2 linked regions of the Variovorax paradoxus genome follow. The protein of the gene in region 1 interacts with the protein of each later gene in a pairwise test. Links are inferred from orthologs where the notes say so. Each region holds a gene or a part of one and is shown on either strand. Other genes may lie near its edges.

Region 1 (9,965 bases):
GACTCGCCCGACACCGGCAGCCACACCGTCACGCGCGTGCCGTGCCCGGCCTCGGTCGCGATGTCGATGGCGCCGCACAGGTCGGTCACGATGCCGTGCACCATCGACAGCCCCAGCCCTGTGCCCTCGCCCAGCTTCTTGGTGGTGAAGAAGGGATCGAAGGCGCGCTGCAGCACCTCGGGCGACATGCCCGCGCCGGTGTCGGCCACCACCAGCCGCACGTAGTGCCCCGGGGCCAGCTCTCCGTGCAGGAGCGGCCTGGGCGCGTCCAGGGTCTCGCGCTCGAGCACGACCTCGATGGCGCCGGCGTCGCCGAGCGCCTGGGCCGCGTTGGTGCACAGGTTCATCACCACCTGGTGCAGCTGGGTGCCGTCGCCCAGCACGGCCGCGGTGCCGGCGTCGAGCCGCGCATCGATGCGGATGCCGTCCTGCAGCGTGGGGCGCAGCATGGCGAGGGCTTCCTCCACCACCGCCTGGATGTGCACCGGCACGCGCTCGGCGACGCCGCTGCGGCTGAAGTCGAGGATGCGGCGCACCAGCACCCGCGCCCGCGCGCCGGCCTGCATCACGCGATCGATGTAGCGGCGCATGTCGGAGCCGGCCGCGGCGTGCTGCTGCGCCATTTCGCCGAAACCGAGGATCGCGCCCAGGATGTTGTTGAAGTCGTGCGCGATGCCGCCGGCCAGCGTGCCCAGCGACTCCAGCCGCTGCGCCTTTTGCAGCCGCGCCTCGAGCGCCGCCTTCTCGGCCTCGCCGGCCTCCAGCCGCCGCAGCTGGCGCAGCAGCCCCGCGATGGTCAGCACCACCAGCGCCGCGAGCAGCAGCGTGCGCACGACGGCGCTGCGCATCTCGTCGTACCAGGGTCGCAGCGCATGGTCTTCGTCGCGCGTGATGGTCAGCGTCAGCGGCCGTTTGCCCACGCCGACCGCGGCCACCAATTTGGCGCGGCCGTCCACCGGGCTCACCGAGCGGTCGATCAGCGGCGCGCCCTTGAAGGCCGTGAGCTCCGGGAAGCGCTCGCCCGTGGCCATACCGGGCTCCTCCGGCTGCCGCACGACCAGGGTGCCGTCGTCGAGCGTCAGCAGCAGCGCGCTGCCTTCGCCGAGTTCGATGGCCGAATACGCCGCCTGCAGTTCCTGCAGCGTGACGATGGCGGTGACCACGCCGTCGAACGTGCCGTCGCGCCGGGCCAGGCGGCGCGACACCACCAGCGCGGGCTGCCGGTTGGTACGGGTGACCACGGGTTCGTTGATGTAGAGGCCGCCCGCCGAGCCCTCGCGCTGGCTCTGGAAATATGGCCGGTCGGAAACGTCGGCCAGCGGCGCGCCGGTGATGCTGGAGCGGTGGCGCTGCCGGCCCTGGCTGTCGACCAGCGTCAGCACGCTGACCTGCGAGATGCCGACGACGCGCGCCGCCAGCGCGGCCGCGACGTCGTCCGGCGGCAGCCCGTGGCCGGTGGTTTCCCACCACTCGGCCGTGTCGCGCAGCAGCAGGTCGACCGCCTGCAGGTTGCGCGCACCCTGTTCGGCCAGGGCCTTGGCGAGGTTGCCGAGTTCGCGCTCGGTGGCGAACGTGATCTGCTGGTGCAGCCGCCAGCCGTCGTACACCGCCGAGCCGGCGAACGCGACCACCAGGACGATGCCCGCAGCGACGATGCGCTGCCGCAGCCGCTCGCTCGACGTCATGCGGCGAGTGCCGCCGCCACGGCGCCGAGCAGTTCGTCGCGGGTGCACGGCTTGGGGAGCAGCTGGTTCACGCCCAGCGTGCGGGCCACGTCGGAGTCGCGGCCCAGGCTGCGCGCGAGCTGGGTCGAGATGCCGATCACCGACGCCTGCGGGAACGCGGCATGCACCGCCTGCAGCGCGCGCGCGGTCTCGCCGCTGCGCGAGCGCGGGTGCGGCAGGTCGAGGATGACCACGTCGGCTGCGGCGCCATGCGTGTGGTGGAGGTTGTGGCGGGATGCGGCGTCGTGCCGCGGCAGCGAGCGGACGTCGTGCCCCTCGCCGGCCAGCCATTCGGAGATCAGCACGCGCATCGCGCTATCTTCCTCGATAACCATGATCTTCGACATGAAATCAGCCCCTGTCAGTCCCTGTTGCGTGCAGGTGCTGTGGTGCACCCATGGCGCCATTGGGACCGGTGCGGGTGCCGGGGCAATGTCAGATCGGCCGCCGACGATTTCATTTGTAATCCGGCCGTAGGCTCTCGTAGGATCGATTGGATTACGCTTCGAGCGCCATGAACACCGCCGCCCCCCACCTCCTCGTCGTCGACGACGATCCGGCACTGCGCGAGCTGATGTCGACCTACCTGCTGGAAAACGAATTCCAGGTCACCGCGGTGGCCACCGGCGCCGAGATGACGGCGGTGCTCCAGGAAACGGTGATCGACCTCGTGCTGCTCGACCTGCGGCTGGGCGGCGAGGACGGCATGCAGCTGGCACGCGGCCTGCGCGACACCAGCGAGCTGCCGGTCATCATCGTCACCGGCAAGCAGGACGAGGCCGACCGCGTGATGGGCCTGGAGATCGCCGCCGACGACTACGTCACCAAGCCCTTCAGCAACCGCGAGATGCTGGCGCGCATCCGCGCCGTGCTGCGCCGCTACCAGGCGCGTGCCGACGCCGCGCCGCTGGGCCGCAGCACCAAGCGCCGCGCCTATCGCTTCGCCGGCTGGGAACTGAACCTGCTGGCGCGCCGCCTCACCTCGCCCGAAGGCCAGCGCGTGGAACTCAGCAACGGCGAGTTCAACCTGCTGCTGGCGCTGTGCGAACAGCCGCAGCGCGTGCTGTCCCGCGACCAGCTGCTCGAGCTGTCGCGCCTGCACGGCGCGGAGGTGTACGACCGCTCCATCGACGTGCAGATCCTGCGGCTGCGCCGCAAGATCGAGATCGATGCGTCGGCGCCGAAGATGATCCGCACCGAACGCGGCGCGGGCTACGTCTTCGAGCCCCAGGTGCAAGTGCTGCACTGAGGCAGCGCCTCCGGCGCCCGCCGGCGCCATTCCCCGCGCGAAAGGCACCTTCCTCAGGTGCCCTCCGGTGCGCTCAGGCGCCGCGGCCGCTCTCGAACAGGAACCACGCGCGGCGCTCCGACTCGTCGATCCACACCTCCAGCAGGCTGGCCGTGGCCACGTCGCCGTAGCCGTCGCACATCCCGTGCGTGGCGCGCATGAAGTCGACGATGCGCAGGTTGTCCTCGCGCAGCTCGGCCAGCATGTCCTGCGGCGTGACGAAGGGCGCGTCGTTGTCCAGCAGGCGCTGGTGGCGCGCGATGTCTCCGATGGAGCGCAGCGTGGTGCCGCCGAGCTTGCGCGCGCGTTCGGCCAGCGGGTCGGTCATCGCGAAGATCTGGTCCGACTGCTCGTCGAGCATCAGGTGGTAGTCGCGAAAGTGCGGGCCCGACATGTGCCAGTGAAAGTTCTTCGTCTTCAGGTACAGCGCGAAGCTGTCCGCCAGCAGGGCCGCGAGGCCGCCGCCGATGTCGCGGCGGGCCTCGGTGCCGAGCGCGGTCGGCGAGTGCAGCGGTGCCTGACGGCGGGCGAGCGTGGATTCGAGTGTCATGGTCATGGAAGCGCCTCTTCGAGGTTGTGTCGGTGCATCGGATGGATGGAATGAACCGCCGGCCGATGCACAGCCCGTGGTCCACGAACGCACTTTGCGGCGGCCCGGTTGCCGGGTCGTTTCCATCGCCGGCGGCGGCGTTTCAGATGCAATCCCGGAGACGGAAAGCTCGGCTTCGGCACGCCGGCACTTCGCTACAGATGAAACACGGCGCCCGGCGGCTGAAACCGCGCTGCAAGCGGCGGCCAGCACGATGGGCCTCATTGCCCGGTCGCACCACGCGACCCATCCACCCGCCGAGGAGCCGCCGCATGCAAGCCGTCCAGACCCGCACCCCGCCCGCCGCCGCCGTGGCACGGCCGCCCGTCCACCTTGCGGTCACGCCGGGCGACCTGCGCTTCCTCGACCTGCTGGCCGCCTATCGCACGTCGGGCGGCCTGGCCACGGGCCATGAGATCTCGGCGCGCCGGCCGCTCGACGGGCTGTCGGCCGTCGCCCGCGCCGTCGCTGCCCGCGAAGTGATCGTCGTGGACTGGGGCGGCCAGCGCTGGCTGCCCTTTTTCCAGTTCGAACGCGGCGACGTGACGGTGCGCCAGCCGGTGCGCGCGCTGCTCGGCGAACTTTCCGGCGTGCTCGACGACTGGGACATCGCGCAATGGTTCGTGCAGCCCGACGCATGGCTGGACGGCGCGCAGCCGCTGCACCTGCTCGCCACCGATTTCCCGCGCGTGCACGACGCGGCGCGGGCGCTGCGCTTCGTGTGCCGCAACTGAAGAAGAACCGCCCACCCGCGAAGGACACCGCATGACCCTCCCCGACGATTCAGGCATCCGCCCCTACACCCACCCCGCCGGCGGCTGGGACGCGCTGGGCGCGGTCGCCAGGGCGATCCACGGGCAGATGAACGCCGTCTCGGGCACGCGCATCATGCTGCGCAACAACCAGCCCGACGGCTTCGACTGCCCCGGCTGCGCCTGGCCCGACCCCAAGCACACCTCGGCCTTCGAGTTCTGCGAGAACGGCGCCAAGGCCGTCACGTGGGAGGCCACGCGCAAGCGCGCCACGCCCGAGGTGTTCCAGCGCCACACCGTGAGCGAACTGCTGTCCTGGAACGACCACGACATCGAGGACCTCGGCCGCCTCACGCACCCCATGGCCTACGACGCGTCCACCGACCGCTACGTGCAGATCGGCTGGGACGAGGCCTTCGCGCGCATCGCATCGGTGCTGCAGGCGCTGCCCTCGCCCGACATGGCGGAGTTCTACACCTCGGGCCGCGCATCGAACGAGGCCGCGTTCCTCTACCAGCTGTTCGTGCGCGCCTACGGCACCAACAACTTTCCCGACTGTTCCAACATGTGCCACGAGGCCACCAGCGTGGGCCTGCCTCAGTCGATCGGCATCGGCAAGGGCACGGTGTCGCTCGAAGACTTCGACCACGCCGACCTCATCATCTCCATGGGCCACAACCCCGGCACCAACCACCCGCGCATGATGACCACGCTGCATGCGGCGTCGCGCCGCGGTGCCCCGATCGTGGTGTTCAACCCGCTGCGCGAACGCGCACTGGAGCGCTTCGCCGCGCCGCAGGACCCGATCGAAATGGCCACCTTCACCTCGACCGACATCGCCAGCGACTACCTGCAGGTGAAGGTCGGCGGCGACGCCGCGGCGCTGAAGGGCGTCATGAAGGGCGTGCTGGCCATCGATGCCGAAGACCTCGCCGCGGGCGGACCGGGCGTGCTCGACCGCGCGTTCATCGCACAGCACACGCAGGGCTTCGAAGCGCTGGCCGACGACCTGCACGCCACGGCATGGGCCGACGTGGAGCGCGCCTCGGGCCTGAGCCGGGAATCGCTCGAGCACGTGGCACGGCTCTATTGCAGGGCGAAGTCGACCATCGTCGCCTTCGGCATGGGCATCACGCAGCACCGGCTGGGCACGGACAACGTCCAGCAGATCTCCAACCTGCTGATGCTCAAGGGCAACTACGGGCGCCCCGGCGCGGGCATCTGCCCGGTGCGCGGGCACTCCAACGTGCAGGGCAACCGCACCGTGGGCATCGACGAGAAGGCGCCGCTGGCGCTGCGCCAGGGCATCGAGCGCGTCTACGGCTTCACGCCGCCCGCGCAGCGCGGGCACGACGCGGGCGAAGCCATCGAGGCCATCGAGGCGGGGCGCTCGAAGTTCCTCATGTGCCTGGGCGGCAACCTGGCCGTCGCCATGGCGGACCCGCAGCGCACCTTCGCGGCGGTGCGCAGACTGGAAATGGCGGTGCACATCGCGACCAAGCCCAACCGCTCGCACCTGCTGGTGGGCCGCCAGAGCATCGTGCTGCCCTGCCTGGGGCGCACCGAACTCGACCTGCAGGCCGGCGGCGTGCAGTCGATCACCGTGGAGGACTCGATGTCGATGGTGCACGCCTCCACCGGGCGGCTGCCGCCGCCGTCGGACCAACTGCGCTCGGAGCCGGCGATCGTCGCGGGCATCGCCAAGGCGGTGCTCCAGGGGCGGCACGGCATCGACTGGGACGCCATGGTGGCCGACTACGGGCGCATCCGCGACGGCATCGAAGGCGTGCTGGCAGGCTTCGACGGCTACAACGCGCGCATCCGGCAGCCCGGCGGCTTCAGGCTGCCGATCGGACCGGCCGAGCGCGTGTGGCACACCCCCTCGGGCAAGGCGCAGTTCCTCGTGATGCCGGGCTTGAAGGAAGACCCGCGCACCTCAGGCGCGCAGGTGCTCACGCTGGCCACCCTGCGCAGCCACGACCAGTACAACACCACCATCTACGGCTTCGACGACCGCTACCGCGGCATCTTCGGGCGGCGCGACGTGGTGTTTCTCAACGCCGACGACCTCGCCGCGCAGGGCCTCGCCGCGGGCGACCGGGTCGACCTCGAGGCAGTGCCGTTCAAAGGCGAGGCGCCGGCACCCGAAGGTGCGGTGCTGCGCAACCTCACCGCCGTGGCCTACGACATCCCGCGCGGATCGGCCGGCGCCTACTACCCGGAGGCCAATGTGCTCGTCGGGCTGGCGCATCGCGATGCGCAGAGCGGCACGCCGTCGTACAAGTCGGTGCCGGTGCGGGTTCGGCGCGCGGCCGGAGCCGGGCCTGGTCAGTAGAACCTGGGAATCGGCCCGACCTGCGGCGTGGTGTCGCCGCCCAGGTCGAGCGCGACGCGGTCCACGAAGCACCAGCCCCAGCCTTCCGGCGGGTCGTAGCCTTCGATGACCGGATGGTTCGTGGCCTGGAAGTGCGCCCGCGCATGGCGATGGGGCGAGTCGTCGCAGCAGCCGACATGGCCGCAGCTGCGGCAGATCCGCAGATGGACCCAGTCGCTGCCGATCTTCAGGCATTCCTCGCAGCCCCTGGCGCTGGGCACCACGTGCCGGATGCTGTCGGTGTGCGTGCATTGCTTGTGCTTGGTCACGTGGCTACTCCTGTGGATACGTTGGGCAGATGTCGACGGGCCGCGGCCGCACGGCCGGCCCGTCGGCCTCATGCGATTCTCGGGGTGGAGGTTTCGGGCTGATGTCGCGCGGCGGGCGTTTTCTTGCAAATCCAAGGTTCGCCGGAACCGCTGCGAGCGCCCGGCCGCAAGTCCCCGGACTTGAAACGCCATCGATTGCCCTTATGATTAGCACTCGCTGACGTTGAGTGCTAACAGGCCCTCGCGTCCAGTCGATGGGCGTCCGACCCCGGTCCGGCGCCCGACCACAAACCCGTTTCTTATCCATATCCAGGAGATGCAATGAAACTTCGTCCTTTGGCCGATCGCGTGATCGTCAAGCGTGTTGACAGCGAAACCAAGACCGCCTCCGGCATCGTCATCCCCGACGCAGCCGCTGAAAAGCCCGATCAGGGCGAAGTCCTGGCCGTGGGCCCGGGCAAGCGCAACGACAAGGGCGAACTGGCCGCACTGACCGTCAAGGTCGGCGACCGCGTCCTGTTCGGCAAGTACAGCGGCCAGACCGTCAAGGTCGGCGGCGACGAACTGCTGGTCATGAAGGAAGACGACCTGTTCGCGGTCGTCGAGAAGTAATCCACCCATCCCCTATTCGGAGTAAATCAACATGGCAGCAAAAGACGTCGTCTTCGGCGGAGAAGCCCGCGCACGCATGGTCGAGGGTGTGAACATCCTGGCCAATGCAGTCAAAGTGACCCTGGGCCCCAAGGGCCGCAACGTGGTGCTCGAACGCTCGTTCGGCGCCCCCACCGTGACCAAGGACGGTGTGTCGGTCGCCAAGGAAATCGAACTCAAGGACAAGCTCCAGAACATGGGCGCCCAGCTCGTGAAGGAAGTGGCTTCCAAGACTTCGGACAACGCCGGTGACGGCACCACCACCGCGACCGTGCTGGCACAAGCCATCGTTCGCGAAGGCTTCAAGTACGTGGCCGCCGGCATCAACCCGATGGACCTGAAGCGCGGCATCGACAAGGCCGTGACGGCCCTGGTCGAAGAGCTGAAGAAGGCCTCGAAGCCCACGACCACGTCGAAGGAAATCGCACAAGTCGGCTCGATCTCGGCCAACAGCGACGAAACCATCGGCAAGCTCATCGCTGACGCGATGGACAAGGTCGGCAAGGAAGGCGTGATCACCGTCGAAGACGGCAAGTCGCTCGAAAGCGAACTGGACGTCGTCGAAGGCATGCAATTCGACCGCGGCTACCTGTCGCCCTACTTCATCAACAACCCCGAGAAGCAATCGGCGCTGCTCGACAACCCCTTCGTGCTGCTGTTCGACAAGAAGATCAGCAACATCCGCGACCTGCTCCCCACGCTGGAACAAGTCGCCAAGGCTGGCCGTCCCCTGCTGATCATTGCCGAAGAAGTCGAGGGCGAAGCCCTGGCGACGCTGGTCGTGAACACGATCCGCGGCATCCTGAAGGTCGTGGCCGTCAAGGCGCCTGGCTTCGGCGACCGCCGCAAGGCCATGCTGGAAGACATCGCCATCCTGACGGGCGGCAAGGTCATCGCTGAAGAAGTGGGCCTGACCCTCGAAAAAGTGACGCTGGCCGACCTGGGCCAAGCCAAGCGCATCGAAGTGGGCAAGGAAAACACGATCATCATCGACGGCGCCGGCGCTGCTGCCGACATCGAAGCCCGCGTGAAGCAAGTGCGCGTGCAGATCGAAGAAGCCACGAGCGACTACGACCGTGAAAAGCTGCAAGAGCGCGTGGCCAAGCTGGCCGGCGGCGTTGCAGTGATCAAGGTCGGCGCTGCCACCGAAGTCGAAATGAAGGAAAAGAAGGCTCGCGTCGAAGACGCCCTGCACGCTACCCGCGCTGCAGTGGAAGAAGGCGTGGTTGCCGGTGGTGGCGTGGCTCTGCTGCGTGCCAAGCAAGCCGTCGGCGACCGCGTCAAGGGCGACAACGCCGACCAGGACGCCGGCATCAAGCTGGTGCTGAAGGCCATCGAAGCCCCCCTGCGCGAAATCGTGAACAACGCCGGCGGCGAAGCCTCGGTGGTGGTCAACGCCGTGCTGGCCGGCAAGGGCAACTACGGCTTCAACGCTGCCAACGACACGTACGGCGACATGCTCGAGCTGGGCATCCTGGACCCGACGAAGGTCACCCGCACCGCACTGCAGAACGCCGCTTCGGTGTCCTCGCTGCTGCTGACGACCGAAGCCATGGTGGCTGACGCTCCGAAGGACGACGCTCCTGCCGGCGGCGGCATGCCCGACATGGGCGGCATGGGTGGCATGGGCGGCATGGGCATGTAATTGCTCGCCCCCAGGCTGCGCGGCACTTCGTGTCCGCTACGCCTACCCCCTACCGGGGGCGACACCTGCGGACCGGCAGAGCCGGATCCGCGGTGTCTCGCGAAATGAAAAAGCCCCGCTTCGGCGGGGCTTTTTTCATGGCGCTCGCAACAGCGCTGCCTACTGGAACTGCGCTCGCACTGCTTGATACAGCGCCTGGAAACGTGCGTGCCTCGTCCTGTGGCCATCGGCTCCATCGGTCGAAGGCACCAATTGCTGCTTCACCAGCGGCAGCGTGCAGACCTCCGCCACCGCGCCACCGTCCGCCAGCCACGCGAGCCGCGCAGCCCCCAAGGCCCCGCCCGTCTCGCTGCCCGCATAGAGCGTCAGCGCCACGCCGAAGATGTCGGCCAGCAACTGCCCCCACCACACGCTGCGTGCGCCACCGCCGACGAGTGCCATCTCGCGTAGCGGCATGTCTTGCGGCAGACGCAAGGTGTCGAAACCGTCGCGCAGGCCGAAGCTCACGCCCTCGACCACGGCGTAGGCCATCTCCGCCGGGCCATGCGCATGCGTCAGCCCGAACAGCACGCCCTGCGCGTTCGCGTTGTTGTGCGGCGAGCGCTCTCCCGACAGGTACGGCAGGAACAGCGGGCAGTGCGCGCGCTGCGCGATCGGCACCGAGGCGGCCGCC
Region 2 (10,401 bases), 2.1 Mb from region 1 along the record:
ACCGCTCCGCAGCGCAGTCTCCGGAACAAAAAAATCCCGCCAAGGCGGGATTTTTTTATGGGCGCTCGGCAAGCGCCCCCAGGGTTCGATCAGCTCTTCTTCGCAGGCGGCAGATCGGTACAGGTGCCGTGAGCCACTTCCGCCGCCATGCCGATGCTTTCGCCCAGCGTCGGGTGCGGGTGAATGGTCTTGCCGATGTCGATCTCGTCCGCACCCATCTCGATCGCCAGAGCGATCTCGCCGATCATGTCGCCGGCATGCGTACCGACGATGCCGCCGCCGAGGATGCGATGCGTCTCGGCGTCGAACAGCAGCTTGGTGAAGCCTTCGTCGCGGCCGTTGGCGATGGCGCGGCCCGACGCCGTCCAGGGGAAGTGCCCCTTCTTGACCTTGATGCCTTCTGCCTTCGCCTGGTCTTCCGTCAGGCCGACCCATGCCACCTCGGGGTCGGTGTAGGCCACGCTGGGGATCACGCGCGCGTTGAACGCCGCGCTCGACAGTTCCTTGTCGCCCTTCAGTTCGCCCGCAATCACCTCGGCCGCCACGTGCGCTTCATGCACCGCCTTGTGCGCGAGCATGGGCTGGCCCACGATGTCACCGATGGCGAAGATGTGCGGCACGTTGGTGCGCATCTGGATGTCGACATTGATGAAGCCGCGGTCGGTCACTGCCACGCCGGCCTTGTCGGCACCGATCTTCTTGCCGTTCGGGCTGCGGCCCACCGCCTGCAGCACCAGGTCGTACACCTGCGGTTCCTTGGGCGCGTTCTCGCCCTCGAAGGTGACCTTGATGCCTTCCTTCGTGGCCTCGGCGCCGACCGTCTTGGTCTTCAGCATGATGTTGTCGAAGCGCGGCGCGTTCATCTTCTGCCAGACCTTCACCAGGTCGCGGTCGGCGCCCTGCATCAGGCCGTCGAGCATCTCGACCACATCGAGGCGCGCGCCCAGCGTGGAATACACCGTGCCCATTTCCAGGCCGATGATGCCGCCGCCCAGGATCAGCATGCGCTTGGGGTCGGTGCCGAGTTCGAGCGCGCCTGTGGAATCGACCACACGCGGATCCTTGGGCATGAAAGGCAGGCTAACGGCCTGCGAGCCGGCCGCGATGATGGCGTTGCGGAACTTCACGGTCTGCTTGCTGCCCGTGGTGTCCCAGCCGGTGCCGGAGGTTTCTTCGACCTCGATGTGGTGCGGGTCGACGAAATTGCCCACGCCGCGCAGCACCGTCACCTTGCGCATCTTGGCCATGGCCGTGAGGCCGCCGGTGAGCTTGCCCACTACCTTGTTCTTGTGGCCGAGCAGCTTGGCGCGATCGACCGTCGGCGCGGCAAAGCTCACGCCCAGATCGGCGAAATGCTTCACCTCGTCCATGACCGACGCCACGTGCAGCAGCGCCTTCGACGGAATGCAGCCGACGTTCAGGCACACGCCGCCGAGGGTGGCGTAGCGCTCGATCAGCACCACCTTCAGGCCGAGATCGGCAGCACGGAAAGCCGCCGAATAACCGCCAGGGCCTGCGCCGAGCACGATCACGTCGCATTCGACGTCGACCTTGTCACCGTAGCTGGAGGCCACGGGCGCCGCAACGGGGGACGGCGCAGCCGCCTTGGGTGCGGGAGCCGCGGCTGCAGCAGCCGGCGCAGCAGTCGACGCAGGGGCCGCTGCAGCCGGCGCGGGCGCCGCCGCACCATCCGCCTCCAGCGTCAGCACCACCGAGCCCTGCTTGACCTTGTCGCCCACCTTCACGGCAATGGCCTTGACCACGCCGGCGGCCGAGGACGGGATCTCCATCGAGGCCTTGTCCGATTCGACCGTGATCAGCGACTGTTCGGCCTTGACCGTGTCTCCGACGTTGACCAGCACCTCGATGACTGCCACTTCGTCGAAGTCGCCGATGTCGGGCACCTTGATTTGTTGTTCGCTCATTTGGACACTTTCAGTTTGAGTGTGAGAACGTCGACCGGTGGGGCCGAATTGCGATCGAATTCGCAGGCGGCAGCAATGCCTGCCTCCGCCACGTCGCGCGCGCCGCGCGACTTGATGTCATAGGCCGCATGCATGGCGCCGAGTGCGAAGCTGCGTCCCGAGCCGATGGCCCAGAACTGCTTGAACTCGAACACCTCGCGGTAGCTGTAGATGCCGTAGATGCCGCTCTGGTTGGCCATCAGCATCGTGAACTGGCTCGACTCGTACGGCTCGTGGTCGTCTTCCTTGGTCTGCATGAAGAACGACTCCTTCAGCACCGGATGCAGCATCGTGAAGGTGCGGAAGATCTCGTGCTTGCTGCCGAACAGCAGCTGCTCGCGTGGCTGCGCGGCCAGTGCATGCTGCAGCACCAGGAAGTGCGCCGCGGCGCCGGCCATCGCAAACAGGCTCGTGCCCGCCGCGTCCTCGACGGTGAAGATCTTCTGGTTCGCTTCGGCGCGGTGCGAAAGCCGCGTGTCGCCGAAGGTCACCAGGGAATCGGCCGCCATCGTGACTTGGCCGCCCTTGCGGACGGCCACGACCGTGGTCATGACTGCTCCCGCCGGGCCGCCCCAAGGGAGCAGCCCCCTATGGAGGGGAGCACCGAAGGTGCTCGGGGCGTCATAGCAGGATGCGACGGTAGTCCGCGAGCACTTGCCCCAGGTAGGCGTTGAAACGCGCAGCCAGGGCGCCGTCGATCACGCGGTGGTCGTACGACAGCGACATCGGCAGCGTGAGACGCGGCACGAACTGCTTGCCGTCCCACACCGGCTTCATCGCGCTCTTCGACAGGCCGAGGATGGCGACTTCGGGCGCGTTGATGATGGGCGTGAAGTGCGTGCCGCCGATGCCGCCGAGCGAACTGATCGAGAAGCAGCCACCCTGCATGTCGGCCGAGCCGAGCTTGCCGTCGCGCGCCTTCTTGGCGAGTTCGCCCATTTCGGCGCTGATCTGCAGGATGCCCTTCTTGTCGGCATCCTTGAGCACCGGCACCACGAGGCCGTTGGGCGTGTCCGCCGCGAAACCGATGTTGTAGTACTGCTTGTAGACGAGCTGGTCGCCGTCCAGGCTGGTGTTGAACTCGGGGAATTTCTTCAGCGCCGCGACCACCGCCTTGATGACGAAGGCCAGCATCGTGACCTTCACGCCCGATTTCTCGTTCTCCTTGTTGGTGGAGACGCGGAAGGCCTCGAGCTCGGTGATGTCGGCTTCGTCGTTGTTCGTGACGTGCGGGATCATCACCCAGTTGCGGTGCAGGTTGGCACCGCTGAGCTTCTTGATCCGCGACAGGTCCTTGCGCTCGACGGTGCCGAACTTCGCGAAGTCGACCTTGGGCCACGGAATGAGGCCCAGCGCGGCACCATCACCACCAGCGGCCGGCGCCTTGGCGGCCGAGGCCTTGGTGCTGGCCTGGCCGCTCATCACGGCCTTGGTGAAGTTCTGGATGTCTTCCTGCGTGATGCGGCCCTTGGGCCCCGAGCCCTTGACCTCTTCGAGCGGCACGCCGAGTTCGCGGGCGAACTTGCGCACCGAGGGCGAGGCATGCGGCAGGTTGCCGGTGGGGGCTGCCGTCGGCTGGTGAGCCGCTGCCGGTGCCGCGGCGGGAGTTGCAGCTGCGGGCGCCGGAGCGCTCGCCGGTGCCGGAGCGGCCGCCGCCTGTGCAGGCGCGGGAGCCGCAGCCGGCGCAGCGGCGGCTCCTGCGGAGCCTTCGAGCACCGCGATCAGGTCGCCGATGTTGACGGTGTCGCCCACCTTGACCTTCAGTTCCTTCAGCACGCCGGCAGCCGACGACGGGATTTCCATCGAGGCCTTGTCCGATTCGACCGTGATCAACGACTGCTCGGCCGCGACCGTGTCGCCCACCTTCACCAGCAGTTCGATGACGGCGACGTCCTTGAAGTCGCCGATGTCCGGCACCTTGACCTCGACCGGACCGGAGGCCGCGGGCGCCGCTGCAGGTGCTGCCGCGGCCGGTGCAGGCGCGGCGGCTGCTGCGGGTGCGGCAGCAGGCGCAGGGGCCGGCGCTGCAGCGGCACCGCCACCTTCGGCCTCGAGCACGAGCACCACCGAGCCCTCCTTCACCTTGCCGCCGACCTCGACCTTCAGTTCCTTCACGACACCGGCGGTCGACGACGGAATCTCCATCGACGCCTTGTCCGATTCGACGGTGATGAGCGACTGCTCGGCCTTGACCGTGTCGCCCACCTTCACGAGCACCTCGATCACCGCGACTTCATCGAAATCGCCGATGTCGGGCACTTTCACTTCCACTGCTGCCATATCGTTTGTCTCCCGCCGTGAGGCGCCGTTTCGTTCGTTGGTTGTTGATTGCCTGGCGAGGCTCAGGCGTAGAGCGGGTTGACCTTGTCGACGTTGATGCCGTACTTCTTGATGGCTTCGACCACCTTGGCGACCGGCACCGTGCCATCTTCGCTCAGCGCCTTGAGCGCGGCCACCACGATGTAGTGACGGTTGATCTCGAAGTGCTCGCGCAGCTTGTTGCGGAAGTCGCTCCGGCCGAAGCCGTCGGTACCCAACACCTTGTAGGTGCGGCCCTTCGGGACGAAGGGGCGGATCTGCTCCGCGTAGGCCTTCATGTAGTCGGTCGATGCGACCACCGGGCCGGTCGTGGCGCCGAGCTGCTCGGCCACGAAAGGCACGCGCGGCGTCTGGTCGGGATGCAGCAGGTTCCAGCGGTCGGCGTCCTGGCCGTCGCGCGTGAGTTCGTTGAAGCTCGGGCAGCTCCACACGGAAGCCGACACGCCCCAGTCCTTCTCGAGCAGTTCCTGCGCGGCAAAGCTCTCGCGCAGGATGGTGCCGCTGCCCAGCAGTTGCACGGTGGGCGCCTTGGCCTTGAGCGCGGGGCCCTGCTTCGACAGGTACATGCCCTTGATGATCTGCTCTTCGGTGCCGGGCTGCAGGCCGGGCATCGGGTAGTTCTCGTTGAGCAGCGTCAGGTAGTAGTAGACGTTGTCCTGCTTCTCGACCATGCGCTTGAGGCCATGGTGCAGGATCACGCCGACTTCGTGCGCGAAGGTCGGGTCGTAGCTCACGCAGTTCGGGATGGTGTTGGCCAGGATGTGGCTGTGGCCGTCCTCGTGCTGCAGGCCTTCGCCGTTCAGCGTGGTGCGTCCCGACGTGCCGCCCAGCAGGAAGCCGCGGGCCTGCATGTCGCCGGCCGCCCAGGCCAGGTCGCCGATGCGCTGGAAGCCGAACATCGAGTAGTACACGTAGAACGGCACCATGATGCGGTTGTTCGTGCTGTACGAGGTGGCCGCCGCGATCCAGCTCGACATGCCACCGGCTTCGTTGATGCCTTCCTGCAGGATCTGGCCGGCCTTGTCTTCCTTGTAGTACATGACCTGGTCCTTGTCGACCGGGGTGTACTGCTGACCGTGCGGGTTGTAGATGCCGATCTGGCGGAACAGGCCTTCCATGCCGAACGTGCGAGCCTCGTCCACCAGGATGGGCACGACGCGCGGGCCAAGCGCCTTGTCGCGCAGCAGCTGCGTGAGGAAGCGGACGTAGGCCTGCGTGGTCGAGATCTCGCGGCCTTCGGCCGTGGGCTCCATCACCGACTTGAAGGTTTCCAGCGAAGGTACGGTGAAGCTCTCGTCGGCCTTGGTGCGGCGATGCGGCAGGTAACCGCCGAGGGCCTTGCGGCGCTCGTGCAGGTACTTCATTTCAGGCGTGTCGTCGGCCGGCTTGTAGAACGGCAGCTCGGCGATCTGGCTGTCGGGAATCGGGATGTTGAAGCGGTCGCGGAAGATCATGATGTCCTCGTCGCTGAGCTTCTTGGTCTGGTGCACGTTGTTCTTGCCCTCGCCGATCTTGCCCATGCCGAAGCCCTTGACGGTCTTCACGAGCAGCACCGTGGGCTGGCCCTGGTGGTTCTGCGCGGCGTGGAAGGCGGCGTACACCTTCTGCGAGTCATGGCCGCCGCGCTGCAGCGCCCAGACTTCGTCGTCGGTCATGTGCTCGACCATCTTCAGCGTGCGCGGGTCGCGTCCGAAGAAGTTCTTGCGCACGTAGGCGCCGTCGTTGGCCTTGAACGACTGGTAGTCGCCGTCGTTGCACTCCATCATGATCTTGCGCAGCGCGCCGTCGTGATCCTTCTCGAGCAGGGCGTCCCAGCCCTTGCCCCAGACCAGCTTGATGACGTTCCAGTTGGCGCCCCGGAACTCGCCTTCGAGCTCCTGGATGATCTTGCCGTTGCCGCGGACCGGGCCGTCGAGGCGCTGCAGGTTGCAGTTGATGACGAAGATCAGGTTGTCGAGGTTCTCGCGCGCGGCCAGGCCGATGGCGCCCAGCGATTCGACCTCGTCCATTTCGCCGTCGCCGCAGAACACCCAGACCTTGCGGTTCTCGGTGTTGGCGATGCCGCGTGCGTGCAGGTACTTGAGGAAGCGGGCCTGGTAGATGGCCATCAGCGGGCCGAGGCCCATCGAGACGGTGGGGAACTGCCAGAACTCGGGCATCAGCTTCGGGTGCGGATAGCTCGACAGGCCCTTGCCGTCGACTTCCTGGCGGAAATTCAGCAGCTGCTCTTCGGAAAGACGGCCCTCGAGGTAGGCGCGGGCGTAAATGCCGGGGGACACGTGGCCCTGGATGTAGAGCAGGTCGCCGCCATGGCTTTCGCTCTCGGCGCGCCAGAAGTGGTTGAAGCCTGCGCCGAACATGCTCGCCAGCGAGGCGAAGGAACCGATGTGGCCGCCCAGGTCACCGCCTTCGGCCGGGTGATGGCGGTTGGCCTTGACCACCATCGCCATGGCGTTCCAGCGCATGTAGGCGCGCAGGCGCTGTTCGATCTCGAGATTGCCGGGGCTGCGGGCCTCCTGCGAGGGTTCGATGGTGTTGACGTAGCCGGTGTTGGCCGAGAACGGCATGTCGACCGTGTTCTGGCGGGCATGCTCGAGCAGCTGCTCGAGAAGGAAGTGCGCCCGCTCGGGCCCTTCGCTCTGGATGACGGAGGACAGTGCATCCATCCATTCACGGGTCTCCTGGGCGTCCGCGTCGTTTGCGGCCGAGCCGAACAGGTTCTCGGGATTTGCCGACATGCTTGTCTCTCCTTTTAGGGCTGTGGCGGTAATTTAGTGCGCTATGCGCGCAGCGCGGCGGAGTTTCTCATAGAAACATCGTGATTTCAAATAGTGCGCCATAGTTTCTTAATGTGGAATTTTGAACTGTGACCGCATCCCGATGACCGCTAGAAACCGACCATGCTGGAGCCTATGCCACCGCGGCTTTCACGTCGTTTCCCGAGGGCCTTCACCTAAACTCGGACCATGCCCCTCTCCTCCCCGTTGGCGGTTGCCCGCAATGCCGTGAAAGCGTCGCCCCTGTCCTGGTGGCGCAAGTGGTGGCGCCGGCAGACGCCGGTGCTGCAGGACGCCGTCGCCATGCTCGCGCCGATGGCGGCGGTGCTGCTTTTCCTGGCGGCCATCGTCTCGGCCTTCTGGTACCTGCGCACGGAGGAGGTCGAGCGCGAGCAGGAGTCGGTACGCCGTGACGTCGAATACGCGCAGCAGCGCATGCGCCTGCGGCTGCTCGAGCGCCAGGAACAGCTGATGCGCATCGCGCGCGACGCATCCAACCGCGAGATCGACCCCGTCGAGTTCACCAGCCGCGCCGAATCGCTGGTGAGCCAGTTCCCCGAACTCCAGACCATCACCTGGATCGACGACCGCCGCCGCTTCAAGGCCGGCTACGCGGCGCCCAGCGTGCATCCGGCGCAGCAGCACCTGATCGGCGACGTGCTGCGCCCCGGCGACATCGAAAGCAATTACGCCCTGGCGCGCGAACTGCGACAGCCGGTGTATTCGCAGCCTGTGGCAGGCGGCGAACCGGCTGCCATGCTGCAGCTGCACATTCCGCTGTTCGACCAGGGCCTGTTCGCCGGCGTGGTTCTCGGAGAATTCTCGGTCGACGGGCTGCTGCGCTACGGCATGCCATCCGAGGTGCAGGCGCGCTACGCGGTATCGCTGCTCGACGCCAAGGGCCACGTCATCGCCGGCAACACCACCAACCTGAAGGACAGCGGCACGCGCCTGCTCCCGTGGTCCGAGCGCACGAATGAATACGAAGTGCCGGTGTCGCCCGTCGGCAATGCGCTGGTGCTTCGCGCCCAGGCGTATCGCACCTCACAAGGCGTGGTCGGCAACGGGCTCTTCTGGCTGGTGTGCGCGCTCAGCGTGCTCACGAGCTGGATGCTGATCGGCACCTGGCGCCACACACGCCGGCGCCTGCAGGCCCAGCAACGGCTGGTGGCGGAGACCAACTTCCGCCGCGCGATGGAAAACTCCATGCTCACCGGCATGCGCGTGCTCGACCTGCAAGGGCGCATCACGTACGTGAATGCGGCCTTCTGCGCCATGACGGGCTGGAGCGAGGAGGAACTGGTCGGCCAGACGCCGCCCTTCCCGTACTGGCTCGAGTCCGACCGCGAGGTGATGAACGAGCGGCTCGAAGAAGAGTTGCACGGCCGCGCCCTGCCGGGCGGCTTCCAGGTGCGCGTGAAGCGAAAGAACGGCAGCGTGTTCAATGCGCGGCTCTACGTGTCACCGCTGATCGACGCACGCGGCCACCAGACCGGCTGGATGACGTCGATGACCGACATCACCGAGCCCACGCGCATCCGTGAGCAGCTCTCGGCCTCGTACGAACGCTTCACCACCGTGCTGGAAGCGCTCGACGCTGCCGTGTCGGTGGCGCCCATCGGCAGCGAGGAACTGCTGTTCGCCAACAAGCTGTATCGGTTGTGGTTCGGCTCCGACACGGTGGGCCATCTCGGCATGGTGGCGCAGGCCGGCGTGCCGGCCTCCAACGCACACGACGAAGGCCTGGACGACGTCGACCCCTACGCGGGCCTGCCGATCGACACGCTCACCGCCGCGCAAACCGCCAACAACGAAATCTTCGTGCCGCACCTGGGCAAGTGGCTCGAAGTGCGCTCGCGCTACCTGACCTGGGTCGACGGCCGCCTCGCGCAACTGGTGATCGCCACCGACATCACGCCGCGCCGCGACGCCGAGGAACAGGCGGCCGCGCAAGCCGACAAGGCACAGGCGGCGAGCCGTCTCATCACCATGGGCGAAATGGCTTCGAGCGTGGCGCACGAGCTCAACCAGCCGCTGACCGCCATCACCAACTACTGCAACGGCATGATGTCGCGCATCAAGGGCCAGTCGATCGACAACGACGCGTTGCTCGCAGCACTCGAGAAGACGTCGAAGCAGGCGCAGCGCGCGGGTCAGATCATCCAGCGCATCCGCTCCTTCGTGAAGCGCAGCGAGCCCAATCGCACGCCGGCCGACGTCGCCACCATGGTGAGCGAGGCGGTCGAACTCGCCGGCATCGAACTGCGCCGGCGCAACGTGCGCCTGAACCACTACGTGGCGGCGCGGCTGCCCGTGGTGCGCGTGGACCCGATCCTGATCGAGCAGGTGATGGTCAACCTCCTGAAGAACGCGGCCGAATCCATTGACATCGCCGATCGGCCGCTGGCGCGCCGCAGCGTCGAGTTGCGCGTGCTGCCCAAGGTCATCGAGGGCCACAACGCCATCGAGTTCTCGGTGCAGGACACCGGCAAGGGCCTGGCACCGGAAGTGATGGACCGGCTCTACGAAGCCTTCTTCTCCACCAAGCCCGAAGGCATGGGCATCGGGCTGAATCTGTGCCGCACCATCGTCGAGTCGCACCGCGGCCGGATGCAGGCGGAGAACATCTACAATGGTCCGGATGTGATCGGATGCCGTTTTTCCTTCTGGATTCCGGTGTTGGACGCTATCAGTTCCGTAGCTAGCGACGAGGCAAAGGTACCTGCATGAGTTTGATTCCGAAGAAGGGCACGGTCTATGTCGTCGACGACGACGAAGCCGTACGCGATTCGCTGCAATGGCTGCTCGAAGGCAAGGACTACAGAGTCCGCTGTTTCGATTCCGCCGAATCCTTTCTCTCCCGATACGACCCGCGCGAAGTCGCCTGTTTGATCGTCGACATCCGCATGGCCGGCATGACCGGCCTCGAACTGCAGGATCGGCTGATCGAACGGCGCTCCCCGCTGCCGATCGTGGTCATCACCGGCCACGGCGACGTGCCGATGGCGGTCGACAGCATGAAGAAGGGTGCGATGGACTTCATCCAGAAGCCCTTCAACGACGAAGAACTCGTCACGCTGGTCGAACGCATGCTCGAACATGCGCGCGGTGCCTTCACGCAGCACCAGCAATCGGCCAGCCGCGACGCGCTGCTGTCCAAGCTCACGGGCCGCGAGGCGCAGGTGCTCGAACGCATCGTGGCCGGACGCCTGAACAAGCAGATCGCCGACGACCTGGGGATCAGCATCAAGACGGTCGAGGCGCACCGCGCCAACATCATGGAAAAGCTCAACGCCAACACCGTGGCCGATCTGCTCAAGATCGCACTGGGGCAGGCGGCG

Evidence for each region.
Region 2: the proteins of groL (region 1) and aceE interact in binary tests that used the Escherichia coli proteins (3 or more experiments, as listed by UniProt). The link is inferred for Variovorax paradoxus from one-to-one orthologs.

The regions. Positions count from the first base shown.
Region 1 is NZ_LR743507.1:1,872,927-1,882,891, reverse strand. Bases 7,096-9,965 are described here. They hold groL (chaperonin GroEL), read left to right. Parts: upstream 7,096-7,639; coding sequence 7,640-9,292; downstream 9,293-9,965. Other genes in these bases: xylB (xylulokinase), read right to left, coding at 9,452-9,965; AACL56_RS08335 (co-chaperone GroES), read left to right, coding at 7,318-7,608. Outside these bases: AACL56_RS08370 (ATP-binding protein), read right to left, coding at 1-1,685; AACL56_RS08365 (response regulator), read right to left, coding at 1,682-2,071; AACL56_RS08360 (response regulator), read left to right, coding at 2,239-2,973; AACL56_RS08355 (Dps family protein), read right to left, coding at 3,047-3,568; AACL56_RS08350 (hypothetical protein), read left to right, coding at 3,874-4,335; AACL56_RS08345 (FdhF/YdeP family oxidoreductase), read left to right, coding at 4,367-6,688; AACL56_RS08340 (UBP-type zinc finger domain-containing protein), read right to left, coding at 6,682-6,996.
Region 2 is NZ_LR743507.1:3,981,393-3,991,793, forward strand. Bases 4,107-7,412 are described here. They hold aceE (pyruvate dehydrogenase (acetyl-transferring), homodimeric type), read right to left. Parts: upstream 7,022-7,412; coding sequence 4,307-7,021; downstream 4,107-4,306. Other genes in these bases: aceF (dihydrolipoyllysine-residue acetyltransferase), read right to left, coding at 4,107-4,244; AACL56_RS18530 (PAS domain-containing sensor histidine kinase), read left to right, coding at 7,250-7,412. In the rest of the region: AACL56_RS18505 (C40 family peptidase), read left to right, coding at 1-1; lpdA (dihydrolipoyl dehydrogenase), read right to left, coding at 90-1,925; AACL56_RS18515 (MFS transporter), read right to left, coding at 1,922-2,515; more of aceF, read right to left, coding at 2,586-4,106; more of AACL56_RS18530, read left to right, coding at 7,413-9,790; AACL56_RS18535 (response regulator transcription factor), read left to right, coding at 9,787-10,401. UniProt on the Escherichia coli protein: Component of the pyruvate dehydrogenase (PDH) complex, that catalyzes the overall conversion of pyruvate to acetyl-CoA and CO(2).